2 regions of the Pseudomonas corrugata genome follow, and region 1 is predicted to be linked to the other one. Evidence: predicted binding sites of a transcription regulator. Region 1 holds the regulator's gene; the other holds the start of a gene.

Region 1 (7,115 bases):
GGAGCAGGTCGAGCAGATCCTTGCCGAGGCCAAACGACAGGGCGCCAGTGCCTGTGAGGTGGCGGTGTCACTGGAGCAGGGCTTGTCGACGTCGGTACGCCAGCGTGAGGTGGAAACCGTCGAGTTCAACCGCGACCAGGGTTTTGGCATTACCTTGTACGCGGGGCAGCGCAAGGGCTCGGCCAGTACGTCGGCCAGCGGCCCGGACGCCATTCGCGAAACCGTCGCCGCGGCACTGGCGATTGCCCAGCACACCTCCGAAGACGAGGCCTCGGGCCTGGCCGATGCCGCCCTGATGTGCCAGGAGGCGCGGGATTTCGATCTGTTCCACGCTTGGGACATCACCCCCGAACAAGCCATCGAGCAGGCGTTGCGCTGTGAAGCGGCAGCATTCGATACCGACCCGCGGATCAGGAATGCCGACGGCACGACGCTCAATACCCACCAGGGCTGCCGGGTGTACGGCAACAGTCACGGCTTCATCGGCGGCTACGCGTCGACCCGTCACAGCCTCAGCTGCGTGATGATTGCCGAAGCCAATGGCCAGATGCAGCGCGATTACTGGTACGACGTGAACCGCCAGGGCAATCTGCTGATGGACCCGCTGGTGATTGGCCAGAAAGCCGCGCAACGGGCGGCCAGTCGTTTGGGCGCGCGACCTGTGCCGACCTGTGAAGTGCCGGTACTGTTTGCCGCCGAGTTGGCTGGTGGGTTGTTCGGCAGCTTCCTGTCAGCGGTGTCCGGCGGCAATCTGTATCGCAAGTCTTCGTTTCTCGAAGGCTCGCTGGGGCAGAAACTGTTCCCGGAATGGATGACCATCGATGAACGTCCGCACCTGATGCAGGCCATGGGCAGTTCGGCTTTCGACGGTGATGGCCTGGCCACGTATGCCAAGCCGTTCGTGGAGAGGGGGGAACTGGTGTCCTACATTCTCGGCACGTATTCGGGTCGCAAACTCGGCATGCCGAGCACCGCCAATGCGGGTGGCGTGCACAACCTGTTCGTGACCCATGGCGAAGAGGACCAGGCGGCCTTGCTGCGGCGGATGGGCAAAGGGTTGCTGGTGACCGAACTGATGGGCCATGGCCTGAACATGGTAACCGGCGATTACTCCCGGGGTGCGGCCGGGTTCTGGGTCGAAAATGGCGAGATTCAGTTCCCTGTCCAGGAAGTGACCATTGCCGGCAACATGCGCGACATGTTCAAGCAGATCGTGGCGGTGGGGAATGATCTGGAGCTGCGCAGCAACATCCGCACCGGTTCGGTGCTGATCGAGCGAATGATGGTGGCTGGCAGCTGACCTCGTTGCAATAAAAAAGGCGCGGCATCCCTAATGGGTGACGCGCCTTTTTTGTACTCGCGAAACCAAGAGCCTGAGCCTGGAGCTTATTCGCCCTCATCGAAGTAGCGGTTGATCAGGTCCACCAGGGCATCCATCGCCTCATGTTCTTGTTCACCTTGGGTTTGCAGGTGAATCGTGGTGCCCTTGCCCGCTGCAAGCATCATCATGGCCATGATGCTTTTACCGTCGATCATGGTTTCAGGCTCAGGCGTCCGACCGACGCGGATGGTCGTCTCCTTGAACTGACCGGCAACGCCGACAAACTTGGCTGAAGCCCGGGCGTGCAAGCCCAGCTTGTTGATGATTTCAATTTCCCGAGCAGGCATCGCGATATGAATCCTTTAGCTGAGGTCGCGGTGGCGAACCTGGACGTTCTTCAGGGATTGTTGCAGGAGCTGGCCCAGGCGCTCGGTCAGATAGACGGAGCGGTGATGACCACCGGTACAGCCGATGGCAATCGTGACATAGGCACGGTTGCTTGCGGCGAAACGGGGTAGCCATTTAAGCAGGTAGCCGGAGATGTCCTGGAACATTTCCTCGACATCCGGTTGAGCCGCCAGGTAGTCGATCACCGGTTGGTCGAGCCCGGATTGCTCGCGCAGCTCCGGTTTCCAATATGGGTTGGGCAGGCAGCGCACATCGAACACCAGGTCGGCGTCTACCGGCATGCCACGCTTGAAGCCGAACGACTCCACCAGGAACGCCGTGCCGGGCTCCGGCTGGTTCAGCAGGCGCAACTTGATGGTGTCGCGCAACTGATACAGGTTCAGGTTCGTGGTATTGACCTTCAAGTCCGCGAGGTCGGCAATCGGTCCGAGCAACTGGCTTTCGTCTTCAATGGCTTCGGCCAGCGAGCGGTTGGCATTGCTCAGCGGGTGGCGCCGTCGGGTCTCGGAAAAGCGCTTGAGCAGTGTTTCATCATCGGCATCCAGATACAGGACATCGCACTGGATATGCCGGCTGCGCACTTCCTCGAGCAGCTCGGGGAAACGCGACAAGTGGCTTGGCAGGTTGCGCGCATCGACGGAAACCGCCACCAGCGGTTGCGCCAGCTCGGTATGGATCAGCGCCCGCTCGGCCAACTCTGGCAGCAGGCCGGCCGGCAGGTTGTCGATGCAATAGTAGCCGCTGTCCTCAAGCACATTGAGCGCCGTGCTTTTACCGGAGCCGGAGCGGCCGCTAACGATGATCAGGCGCATGATTAATGACCGTTCTGCTCGTCCAGGACGACCTGATACAAGGCTTGGTTACTCGGTGCGCTGCGCAGTTTTTCGCGCACTTCCTTGCGGTCCAGCATGCTGGCGATCTGGCGCAGCAGTTCAAGATGCGCATCGGTCGCTGCTTCCGGAACCAGCAATACGAACAACAGGTCAACCGGTGCGCCGTCGATGGCGTCGAAATCTATGGCGGCTTCAAGGTGCAGCAGCGCGCTGATGGGCGTGATGCATCCCTTGAGGCGACAGTGAGGAATGGCGATGCCGTTGCCAAAACCGGTGGAACCGAGTTTTTCACGGGCAACCAGGGCCTCGAAAACGTCCTGCATTTCCAGATCCGGCACTTCGCGGTGGATCAGGTTGGCAATTTGTTCGAGGGCTTTCTTTTTACTGCCGCCCGGCGCGTTCACCATGGAACGGCCGGGGGTCAGGATGGTTTCTAGTCGGATCATGGATTGGGGGAGTTAACGACCGGTAGCGCCCTGGAGGAGGCTCTGGGTCTTTTCCTTATGCTTTTTGAGTTGGCGATCCAGCTTGTCGGTCAGCAGGTCAATCGCGGCGTACATGTCTGTATGCTCCGCATTGGCAACCACCTCTCCGCCGGGGATATGCAGTGTGGCTTCGATTTTCTGCAGCAGCTTCTCGACGTTCATCGTGACCTGCACGTTGGTGATCTTGTCGAAATGCCGTTCCAATCGGTCGAGTTTTTCGCCGATGTAGGTACGCAGGGGTTCGGTCACTTCCAGTTGGTGTCCACTGATGTTGACTTGCATACAGCTTCTCCTTCGTTGCCAGTGCATAAAGCGGCAGGCAGAAATACCTGCCACTGGAACGCTGTGGCGTGGCCTGTTACATCAACCGCTTGCGTTCGCTCGAAGGCGCGATCCCGAGGGATTCGCGATACTTGGCGACGGTACGGCGGGCCACCTGAATGCCTTGTGCCTCCAGTAAACCAGCGATCTTGCTGTCACTCAACGGCTTTTTCTGATTTTCCGCGGCCACCAGTTTCTTGATGATCGCGCGGATGGCCGTGGAAGAGCATTCGCCGCCTTCGGAGGTGCTGACGTGGCTGGAGAAAAAATATTTCAATTCGTAGATACCCCGTGGGGTATGCATGAATTTCTGCGTGGTCACACGGGAAATTGTCGATTCGTGCATGCCCACTGCCTCGGCAATGTCGTGAAGGACCAGCGGTTTCATCGCTTCGTCGCCGTAGTCCAGGAAGCCGCGTTGGTGCTCGACGATCTGGGTGGCGACCTTCATCAGGGTTTCGTTGCGACTCTGCAGGCTCTTGATGAACCAGCGCGCTTCCTGCAGCTGGTTGCGCATGAAGGTGTTGTCGGCGCTGGTGTCGGCACGCTTTACAAAGCCGGCATACTGGGCGTTGACCCGCAGCTTGGGTACCGACTCCTGGTTCAGCTCCACCAGCCAGCGATCGTTGTGCTTGCGCACGATCACATCGGGAACCACGTACTCGGGCTCGGTGGCCTCGATCTGGGAGCCCGGGCGCGGGTTGAGGCTCTGGACCAGTTCGATCACCTGGCGCAGTTCATCTTCCTTGAGCTTCATGCGTCGCATCAGTTGGCTGTAGTCGCGGCCGCCCAGCAGATCGATATAGTCGGTGACCAGTCGCTTGGCTTCGGCCAGCCATGGCGTCTTGGCGGACAACTGGCGCAGTTGCAGGAGCAGGCACTCACCCAGGTTGCGGGCGCCGATGCCGGCCGGCTCGAACTGCTGGATACGGTGCAGGACGGCCTCGATCTCGTCCAGCTCGATGTCCAGCTCCGGATCGAAGGCTTCGAGAATTTCTTCGAGGGTTTCGTCCAGGTAGCCCTGGTTGTTGATGCAGTCGATCAGGGTCACGGCGATCAGGCGATCGGTGTCGGACATCGGTGCCAGGTTCAGTTGCCACAGCAGGTGGCTTTGCAGGCTTTCACCGGCGGAGGTGCGGGTGGTGAAGTCCCACTCGTCATCATCGCTGCTCGGCAGGCTGCTGGCGCTGGTCTGGTAGACGTCTTCCCAGGCCGTGTCCACGGGCAGGTCGTTGGGGATGCGTTCGTTCCATTCGCCATCCTCGAGGTTGTCCACCGTCGGGGCGGCTTCCTCCTGGTAGGACGGTTCCTGGGTCTCGGTATTGGGTTTCTGCTCGACGTTGTCGGCCAGCGGATCAGTGTTGTCGAAGTCGTCGCCTTCTTCCTGGCGTTCGAGCATCGGATTGGATTCCAGGGCCTCTTGGATTTCCTGTTGCAGGTCCAGGGTCGACAATTGGAGCAGGCGGATGGCCTGTTGCAGCTGCGGTGTCATCGTCAGCTGCTGGCCCATTCTCAAGACTAGCGATGGTTTCATGGCAGGGGCTTAACACCTTATTCGCCGGCGCACATGCGCCATCCACTACAAGGGCGCCGAAGCGCCAAACCTTAAGCAAATTATATGCCTGAAGCAGAAGTGTTTGCCTAGGGGAATTTCTCAATTAGTTCCCCGATGATAGGGGATTCACTGAGAGTATCCCGAAGCGTTGCGTGTTTGAGTCCGCAGCGCAGGGACATTTGCCAGGCACTTCGCTTACAGGCGGAACTCATGGCCCAGATACACTTCCTTGACCAGTTCGTTGGCCAGGATGGTGGTGGAGTCACCTTCGGCGATCAATTGGCCGTCATTGACGATGTAGGCGGTTTCACAGATGTCCAGCGTCTCGCGCACGTTGTGGTCGGTGATCAGCACGCCGATCCCCTTCGCCTTGAGGTGGTGGATGATCTGCTTGATGTCACCTACCGAAATCGGGTCCACGCCGGCGAACGGTTCGTCGAGCAGAATGAATTTCGGTGCGGTGGCCAGGGCGCGGGCAATTTCCACTCGACGCCGTTCGCCACCGGACAGGCTCATGCCCAGGTTGTCGCGGATGTGGCTGATGTGGAATTCCTGCAGCAGGCTTTCCAGCTCCTGACGACGACCGGCCTTGTCGAGTTCCTTGCGGGTTTCGAGAATCGCCATGATGTTGTCGGCTACCGACAGTTTGCGGAAGATCGACGCTTCTTGTGGCAGGTAGCCGATGCCGGCCTTTGCCCGGCCATGCATCGGCTGGTGGCTGACGTCCAGGTCGTCGATCAGGACGCGGCCCTGATCGGCCTGGACCAGGCCGACGATCATGTAGAAACAGGTGGTCTTGCCCGCGCCGTTGGGGCCGAGCAGACCGACGATCTGCCCGCTGTCGATGGACAGGCTGACATCGCGCACGACCTGACGGCTCTTGTAGCTCTTGGCCAGGTGCTGAGCTTTCAGAGTTGCCATTACTGGGGCCTTTGCTCGGTTTTCTTTTTCGGCTGGATGACCATGTCGATCCGTGGGCGCTGCTCGGTCACCTTGCTGCCGGTGGCGCGACCGGCGCTGGCGAGTTTCTTGTTCGTGTCGTAGACGATTTTCTCGCCTTGGGTGACGTTGTTGTCCTTGTCGATGACCTTGGCACGATCGATCAGTACGACGCGGTCCTGGGACGCGTGATACTGGATGGTCACGCCGTAGCCTTGCACGGGCTTGGTGTCGCCGGCCGTTTGCAGTTGCTCGAAATAGGCCAGGTTGCCCACCGAGGTCACTACGTCGATATCGCCGGACTGGGTGCGGGTAATGGTCACGGTGTTGCCGGTGACCTTCATTGAGCCCTGAGTGATGATCACGTCGCCTTTATAAGTGGCGACCCCGTTCTTGTCGTCCAATTGGGCGTCGTCGGCCTGGATGCGGATAGGCTGATCACGGTCGTTGGGAAGAGACCAGGCGCTCGCGCTTCCCAGTGCTGCGCCCAGACTGAGCAAAATAGGGAGGGTTTTAGCGAGCTTCATACTGTCCTCTTACGTTCGATAGCAGGTGTATCCTGCTTTCCTTCAGATACGCTTTCATTCCCGTGCCGGTCGATACACCACCGGCGCCGTCGATTCTAACGGGTTGCTCGGTCTGCGCATATTGTCGCTGCGGGAACACGGTCATGCGAGTGCTGGTGATGATGGTCGTGCGGTTCTTCTCGTCGGTTCGTGCGACGCGTACCGAGTCGATCAGTTCCACTTCGGTGCCGCCGGAGTTGACTTCGGCACGCTTGCTCTGCACGTGCCACGGAAACTCCGTGCCACGGAACATGTTCAGGTCCGGATTGGCGACCAGTGTAATGTCGGTGGCCTTGACGTGATCGACCTTGTCGGACGTCATTTCGTACTGCACCTTGCCGTCAGGCAGGTACTGCAGTGTATGCGTGTTGGTCGCGTACCAGTCGATATCGTTTTCCTCGACCTTGACGGCAGGGCGGTCGAGAAAGCGCTCGGGGCTGATGTTCCAGTAGCCCACCGCCGCGAAAATTGCCGCGATACACGCGAACAGCAGGATGGTGCGAATTTTCTTGCTCAGCATAAATGGCTCACAGGTACGCGGCGTTTGCCGCTTCGAGGCGGCCCTGGGCGCGCAGGATCAGTTCGCAGAATTCACGGGCCGCGCCTTCGCCGCCTCGCGCGGCGGTAACGCCGTGGGCGTGCTCGCGTACGAAGCCGGCTGCGTTGGCCACTGCCATGCCCAGGCCA
Region 2 (7,115 bases), 2.6 Mb from region 1:
GGCCTGCTGGATTTGGATCGACTGGCCGTTACGGGCGTTGGCCGCCTGACACTGGGCGAGCAGGTCATTGAGCACTGCGCTTTGGGACAACAACTGATCGCCGATCGTCGACTGGCTCGCCAGTTGCTCGAGGCCATCGTTGCTGGCGGGCAGGTTGAGGCTGGCGAGAATCTCGCTGCGTTTGCGGCCATGCTGATCGAGCAAAATGATCAATGCCTGTTTCTGTGCCAGGATATTTTCCAGCAAGGGCATGTCGCGACCGTGCAGCGCCAGGGATTCGGTCTGCAGCAGTTCCAGCAGTTGTTGCGCTGGAACAAAGTCGTCGATGATCAGTTGCAATAAGTTAGTGTCGTGCATGGCTGGCCTTGGGTCTTAGCGTCCAAAAGCCTGCGCAGGCTGCGGCCTAGCGCTGGGCTTCGAAGTTGAGCAGTTTGCTGGCTACACGGTTGCTGTCGACTTCATAGCTGCCGTCGGCGATGGCTGCTTTCAACTCGGCCACGCGGGCGTTGTCGACGACAGGTTGATCGCGCAGCTTGTCAGTGACCTTCTGCAACTGCTGAGCCTCATCACTGAGGTGTACCGACTCCCCGTTCTTGACAGTAGTGGCTTGCTCGGCCGGCGAGGATTTTTCGGTTTCCTTGCTGGCGCTGGTGCGCGTAGTGCCTGTCAATGGTGAAGAGCTGTTTAAACGGTTGAAATCGATGACCATGGTAAAAAACCTCTGGGTATTTGGACGCTTGCCATGTTTTCGGCCATCCCCAAAAAAACTTTAGGCTCATTTATTCAATGAGCGTGCGCACGTCTGCGCTTGCCTTGCGTAAGGCACAGTCTAGGGAACAGCGAGGTCAAGCGCCAGCTTTCTACCCATCTCTACCGGGTCGCTACATAGCCACTTCCACCTGGCCAGGGGCTATTACCTGCGCCTTGATGACGCGTTGGGAATTAAGGTTTTTTACCCGAATCTGTTCATGCATGCCGCCATTTGAAAGGGCTTCGCCGGGCATCCGCACGGCCAGGGTGCCGCTACGGGCGGTGATGACCACCTGATCACCTTTGCGAACGACTTCGGCCTGTTCCAGATGCAGGAGGGTCACGATCTGGTCGGCTACCATTGGTCGGACAAGTTTCTGTCCGATGGCCTGATCGACCGAGGTCAGGAACCCCTGGGTGACCTGGCTGACATCCCGCTCACGCAACGTTACGTCCTGGGGCTCGACGATTCCGGCACGTTTCAAGGGGCGGGTGGTGGTGACGATTTCGCGAAACAGGCGCACTTGGGCCGGCACAAATACCGTCCAGGGCGCGGCGCTGTCGCAACGGACCTTCACGGTGACCCGTCCCAGGGGCCTGGCAGGACTTTCCAGGGACGCAGTCAATTCCTTGTCGCACATTGGCATGCGCAGGCGCGGGTCTATCTGATTGACTTCGATTTCATAGCGACCTTCGGTTTGACTGGAGGCCAGATAGTCTTCTACGGTGAATTCAAGAAAGCCCTGAGTGACGCCGATAAGGAGATCAGGCAAGGTAACCGGAGCATCGGCAAGGGCACGTCCCCCCGAGGCGAACAGGCAGGCAGCCAGCAGCACACCGAGCCAGAGGCGGCAATGAGTGGTCAGGCGTCGAGAAAATGTCGTTTGTGCGTTCATGCCGGTTGAATAGCAAGCCCCGTGCCGTTTAGTGATGAATGCGCGTCGGACACATTAGCGTTAGGTAGGAGTCAGGGCATGGCGGGAGTGATGGATTCGGTAAACCAGCGTACGCAGCTGGTCGGTCAGAATCGCCTGGAGCTGTTGTTGTTCCGTCTCGATGGCCAGCAGTTATATGGGATCAACGTATTCAAGGTCCGCGAGGTGCTGCAATGCCCCAAGCTGACCTTGATGCCCAAGTCCAGCCCCGTCGTGTGCGGTGTGGCAAACATCCGGGGAGCGACCATCCCGATTCTCGATCTGGCGATGGCCACCGGTTCCGGTCGGCTGCTGGATCAGAGCAATCCGTTTGTGATCATCACCGAATACAACACCAAGACCCAGGGTTTCCTGGTCCGCTCGGTGGAGCGCATCGTCAACATGAACTGGGAAGAGATTCATCCACCACCCAAGGGCACCGGCCGCGATCACTACCTGACGGCGGTGACCCGGGTCGACGGCCAGTTGGTGGAAATCATCGACGTGGAGAAAATACTCGCCGAAGTGGCGCCGACCACGGAAACCATTTCCCATGGCGTGGTGGATGCCGAAACCCAGCACAAGGCGATTTCGCTGCGGGTGCTGACGGTGGATGACTCTTCGGTGGCGCGTAAGCAGGTGACCCGTTGCCTGCAGACGATCGGCGTCGAAGTGATAGCGTTGAATGATGGACGGCAGGCGCTGGATTACCTGCGCAACATGGTCGACGAGGGCAAGAAGCCGGAAGAGGAGTTCCTGATGATGATCTCCGACATCGAGATGCCGGAGATGGACGGGTATACCCTGACGTCGGAAATCCGCAGCGACCCGCGTATGCAAAAGCTGCATATCATCTTGCATACGTCCCTGTCGGGCGTCTTCAACCAGGCGATGGTCAAGAAGGTCGGTGCCGACGATTTTCTCGCCAAGTTCCGTCCCGATGACCTGGCTTCCCGGGTAGTCGAGCGGATCAAGACTGCGGAATAAAGGTCGGGCGCGTTGTGCGCCCGGCAAATCAACACAATGAAAGAGGCGGTAACTTGTCTACGGGTAATTTGGATTTCGAACAGTTCCGGGTCTTCCTGGAAAAAGCCTGTGGCATATTGCTTGGTGAAAACAAGCAATATCTGGTGTCGAGCCGTCTCAACAAATTGATGGAGCAGCAGGGCCTCAAATCGTTGGGCGAGCTGGTGCAGCGTATCCAGACCCAGCCGCGCAGCGGTTTGCGCGAAATGGTGGTGGACGCCATGACCACCAACGAAACCCTGTGGTTCCGCGATACCTATCCGTTCGAAGTCTTGAAGAACAAGGTGCTGCCAGCAGCCATCAAGGCCAGCCCGGGCCAGCGCCTGCGGATCTGGTCGGCTGCCTGTTCGTCGGGCCAGGAACCTTATTCGCTGTCGATGTCCATCGACGAGTTCGAGCGGACCAATATCGGTCAGTTGAAGGGTGGCGTGCAGATCGTCGCCACCGACCTGTCCGGGACCATGCTCAATAACTGCAAGACCGGTGAGTACGACAGCCTGGCTATCGGCCGCGGCCTGTCGCCTGATCGGCTGCAACGCTATTTCGATCCGAAAGGGCCGGGCCGCTGGGTAGTCAAGGCGCCGATCAAGAGCCGGGTGGAATTCCGCTCCTTCAACCTGCTGGACAGTTATGCCAGTCTGGGAAAATTCGACATCGTGTTCTGCCGCAATGTGCTGATCTACTTCTCCGCCGAAGTGAAGAAGGACATCCTGCTGCGTATCCACGGGACCCTGAAGCCGGGCGGCTACCTGTTCCTCGGTGCCTCCGAGGCGCTGAATGGCTTGCCCGATCATTACCAGATGATCCAGTGCAGCCCGGGGATTATCTACCAGGCAAAGTGACGCGTCCGGGTCGTCAAAAAACGGGAGCCCCCTACAGGCTCCCGTTTTTTTGCCTGCTGATTAGTGCTTGCTCACTCTGTGGAGCGAGCTTCTGTGGGAGCCGAGCTTGCTCGCGATGCAGGCAACACGGTTTCAACTCCCCCCACCGCGTCATCGTTCATCGCGAGCAAGCTCGGCTCCCACAAAAGCTCGGTCCCACTGTAATTGCCAGTGTCACTCAAAAAGCGGCAGAAAAGCGGCAGCCGGCGGAAATCGGTTGCCGCTTTTCTGGCATTGCCGCCTTGCCGATGCCCGCAAAGCCCCGGTTTATGGGCTTTTTAAAAGTGGCACGACGCTTGCTATGTCCATGTACGTACATTCTGGTCACCCAAAGGTTTCCGACATGAGCATCAGCTTCGATAAAGCGCTCGGTATCCATGAACAGGCCCTGAGCTTCCGTGCCCAGCGCGCCGAAGTCCTGGCCAACAACATCGCCAATGCCGACACCCCGAACTACAAGGCTCGGGATCTGGACTTCTCCAAAGTGCTCGCCGAGCAGAACGAGAAAACCAAGAACGGCTCCTTCGCCCTGAACATGACCAACAGTCGTCATATCGAGGCAGAAGGCTTGGGTAACGGCGACGAGTCGCTGATGTATCGCACGCCGATGCAACCTTCGATCGACCAGAACACTGTGGACGCTCAACTGGAACAGTCCAACTACGCGGAGAACTCCGTGAACTTCCAGGCCAGCTTCACCCTGCTCAACAGCAAATTCAAAGGGCTGATTTCGGCCCTGCGCGGAGAGTAAGTCATGTCGATTGCGAGCGTATTCAACATCGCCGGCAGTGCCATGAGTGCCCAGACCACTCGCCTGAACACTGTCGCCAGTAACATCGCCAACGCCGAGACCGTTTCGTCGAGCATCGACCAGACCTACCGCGCCCGTCACCCGGTGTTCGCCACCATGTTCCAGGGCGGTCAGTCGAATGGCAGCGGCTCGCTTTTCCAGGAGCAGGACGCGGCCGGGCAGGGCGTGCAGGTGCTTGGGGTCGTCGAGGACCAGAGCAACCTCGAAGCGCGCTATGAACCGAACCATCCGGCTGCCGACGCCAAGGGCTATGTCTATTACCCGAACGTCAACGTCGTCGAAGAAATGGCCGACATGATTTCCGCCAGTCGCTCATTCCAGACCAACGCCGAAATGATGAACACCGCCAAAACCATGATGCAGAAGGTCCTGACCCTGGGTCAGTGATAAGGGGCGAGTCACATGAGCGTTACCAATACCACCGGCGGTTTGAGCCTCAACGACATTCTGGCCAACTCCTCGGTCAAGACCAACAACACCTCCGACAGCCTGGCTTCGGTAACGGGTGCTGCGACCGGTAAAAAGGAGCTGGGCAAGGACGCGTTCCTGCAACTGCTCGTAACCCAGCTGAAAAACCAGGACCCGCTGTCGCCACAGGACAACGGTGAGTTCGTTGCCCAACTGGCACAGTTCAGCAGCCTGGAAGGCATCACCACCCTCAACGATACCGTGAGCGGGCTGGCCAGCAACTACAACTCGTCCCAGGCCTTGCAGGCCTCGTCGCTGGTGGGACGTTCAGTCATTGCCCCTGGCGACAAGGCGGTGGTCGACACCTCCAAAAGCCTCAACGGCACGGTGGTGGTGCCGTCAGCGGTATCGTCCGTGGCGGTCAAGATCGTCGACAAGGACGGCAAGACGGTTCGCACCATCGACCTGGGCAGCCAGAAGGCCGGTAATTCCGCCTTTATCTGGGATGGCAAGAACGATGCGGGTACCACGGTCGAGTCGGGCACTTACACCTTCACGGCTTCGACCACCATCGACGGCCAGGCCACGTCGCTGATCACCAACCTGCCGGCGACCGTCAGCAGCGTGACGATCAGCCAGACAGGAGGAGAGCTGATGCTCAACCTCGCCGGGCTGGGCAGCATCGCCCTGTCCAAAGTACAAACTATTGGTATGTAGAGCCGACTAACCCGGCAAAGGAGTGGAATATGTCTTTCAACATCGGCCTTAGCGGTCTCTATGCTGCCAACAAACAGCTGGACGTCACCGGTAACAACATCGCCAACGTGGCAACCACCGGCTTCAAATCGTCCCGCGCGGAATTCGAAGACGTCTACTCGGCCACCAAGCTGGGTTCGGGCAGCAAGACCGTCGGTAACGGCGTGCGCTTGGCCAACGTCTCCCAGCAGTTCGGCCAGGGTGACGTCAATAACACCGGCAACGTGCTGGACATGGGTATCCAGGGCCAGGGCTTCTTCGTTCTGGATAACAACGGGTCCTTGAGCTACACCCGTGCCGGTACGTTCAAGACCGACAAGGAAGGCTATGTCACCAACAGTGATGGCACTGCGAACCTGCAGGGCTATGGTGTGGACTCCAATGGCAACATCCTCAATGGTATCTTGACCGATCTGCGTATCGACACCTCGAACTTGCCACCGCAAGCAACCAGCCTGGTTTCGTCGACAATCAACCTGAACTCGACGGCCACGGCTATCAGCCAGGCAGCGCCTTACTTGTTCGACCCGGCTGATACAGCCACTTTCACCAAGCAGTTCACCACCCCGGTCTACGATACCCAGGGCAACCAGCACTCCATGGACCAATACATGGTCAAGACTGGCTCTAACACATGGGACGTCTACACGCTGATTGATGGTCGAAACCTGGACGGCAGCTCGCCGACCGCCGCCGCTACTGCTGCGGTTCCCTCAACCATGACCTTTGACTCCAGCGGTAAGCTGGTCCAGGTCAGTACCCCGCCCGCTACCATCAGCAGCGATCTGGTACTGACTGGCTGGGTGCCGGGCACGGTGACCAACGGCGTGTGGGCTGCCAACGGCGCGGGTTCGTCGACCATTACCGTCTCCATGGCCAATACCACGCAGTTCAATGCCGACACTGCGCGCTCGATTCCTACCCAGAACGGTTATGCCACCGGCCAGATCACCAACCTGACCATCGACGGCAGTGGTGTATTGTTGGCCAACTTCAGCAACAACCAGACCAAGCCGATCGGTCAGGTCGCGCTCGCCAGTTTTACCAACGAACAAGGTCTGCAGCCCGTGGGAGGCACTAGCTGGAAGGAAACCTTCGCGTCGGGCATCCCGGGCTACGATGCCCCGGAAACCGGCACCCTGGGTTCGATCGTCTCCAACTCCCTGGAGGAGTCCAACGTCAACCTGACCAACGAACTGGTCGAGCTGATCAAGGCGCAGAGCAACTACCAGGCGAACGCCAAGACCATCTCCACCCAGAGCACCATCATGCAGACCATCATTCAAATGACTTGATTCTCGATGGTTGCTTGAGAAGTTGCACAAGGAGCCCCTCGCAAGAGGGGCTTCTTTTTGGGCGAGTGTTTTGCGTTGCCTGGGTTTGCTTCATCGCGAACAGGCTCTCCCACAGGGGGGCACATTCCAATGTGGGAGCGAGCCTGCTCGCGATGAGGTCAGCCCGGCCATCACTTTCCTCCAGGCAAAAGAAAAGCCCCCGATAAACCAGCGGTCTATCGGGGGCTTTGCTTTAAAGGTAGGCGCCTTGCAGCGCCCACCCGATCAGCTTATT

The links. Region 1 encodes sigma-54, which starts transcription at its own class of promoters, with help from an activator protein. Its sites were predicted from a motif close to ANTGGCATNNANNTTGCTNT; they were not measured.
Region 2: a site for sigma-54 is predicted at 3,855-3,874, ahead of flgB (flagellar basal body rod protein FlgB). Genes of this name have one in related genera too.

The regions. Positions count from the first base shown of each region.
Region 1 covers NZ_CP130434.1:1,262,238-1,269,352, forward strand. The annotation lists gene pmbA (metalloprotease PmbA) at 1-1,300, shown strand, start outside; gene QZH45_RS05515 (HPr family phosphocarrier protein) at 1,387-1,668, opposite strand; gene rapZ (RNase adapter RapZ) at 1,684-2,541, opposite strand; gene ptsN (PTS IIA-like nitrogen regulatory protein PtsN) at 2,544-3,008, opposite strand; gene hpf (ribosome hibernation-promoting factor, HPF/YfiA family) at 3,021-3,329, opposite strand; gene QZH45_RS05535 (RNA polymerase factor sigma-54) at 3,406-4,902, opposite strand; gene lptB (LPS export ABC transporter ATP-binding protein) at 5,119-5,844, opposite strand; gene lptA (lipopolysaccharide transport periplasmic protein LptA) at 5,844-6,389, opposite strand; gene lptC (LPS export ABC transporter periplasmic protein LptC) at 6,376-6,948, opposite strand; gene QZH45_RS05555 (KdsC family phosphatase) at 6,956-7,115, opposite strand, start outside.
Region 2 covers NZ_CP130434.1:5,173,958-5,181,072, reverse strand. The annotation lists gene QZH45_RS23100 (flagella synthesis protein FlgN) at 1-357, opposite strand, end outside; gene flgM (flagellar biosynthesis anti-sigma factor FlgM) at 404-709, opposite strand; gene flgA (flagellar basal body P-ring formation chaperone FlgA) at 882-1,646, opposite strand; gene QZH45_RS23085 (chemotaxis protein CheV) at 1,725-2,651, shown strand; gene cheR (protein-glutamate O-methyltransferase CheR) at 2,705-3,532, shown strand; gene flgB (flagellar basal body rod protein FlgB) at 3,915-4,322, shown strand; gene flgC (flagellar basal body rod protein FlgC) at 4,326-4,769, shown strand; gene flgD (flagellar hook assembly protein FlgD) at 4,785-5,507, shown strand; gene flgE (flagellar hook protein FlgE) at 5,537-6,841, shown strand; gene QZH45_RS23055 (ribonucleoside-diphosphate reductase subunit alpha) at 7,111-7,115, opposite strand, start outside.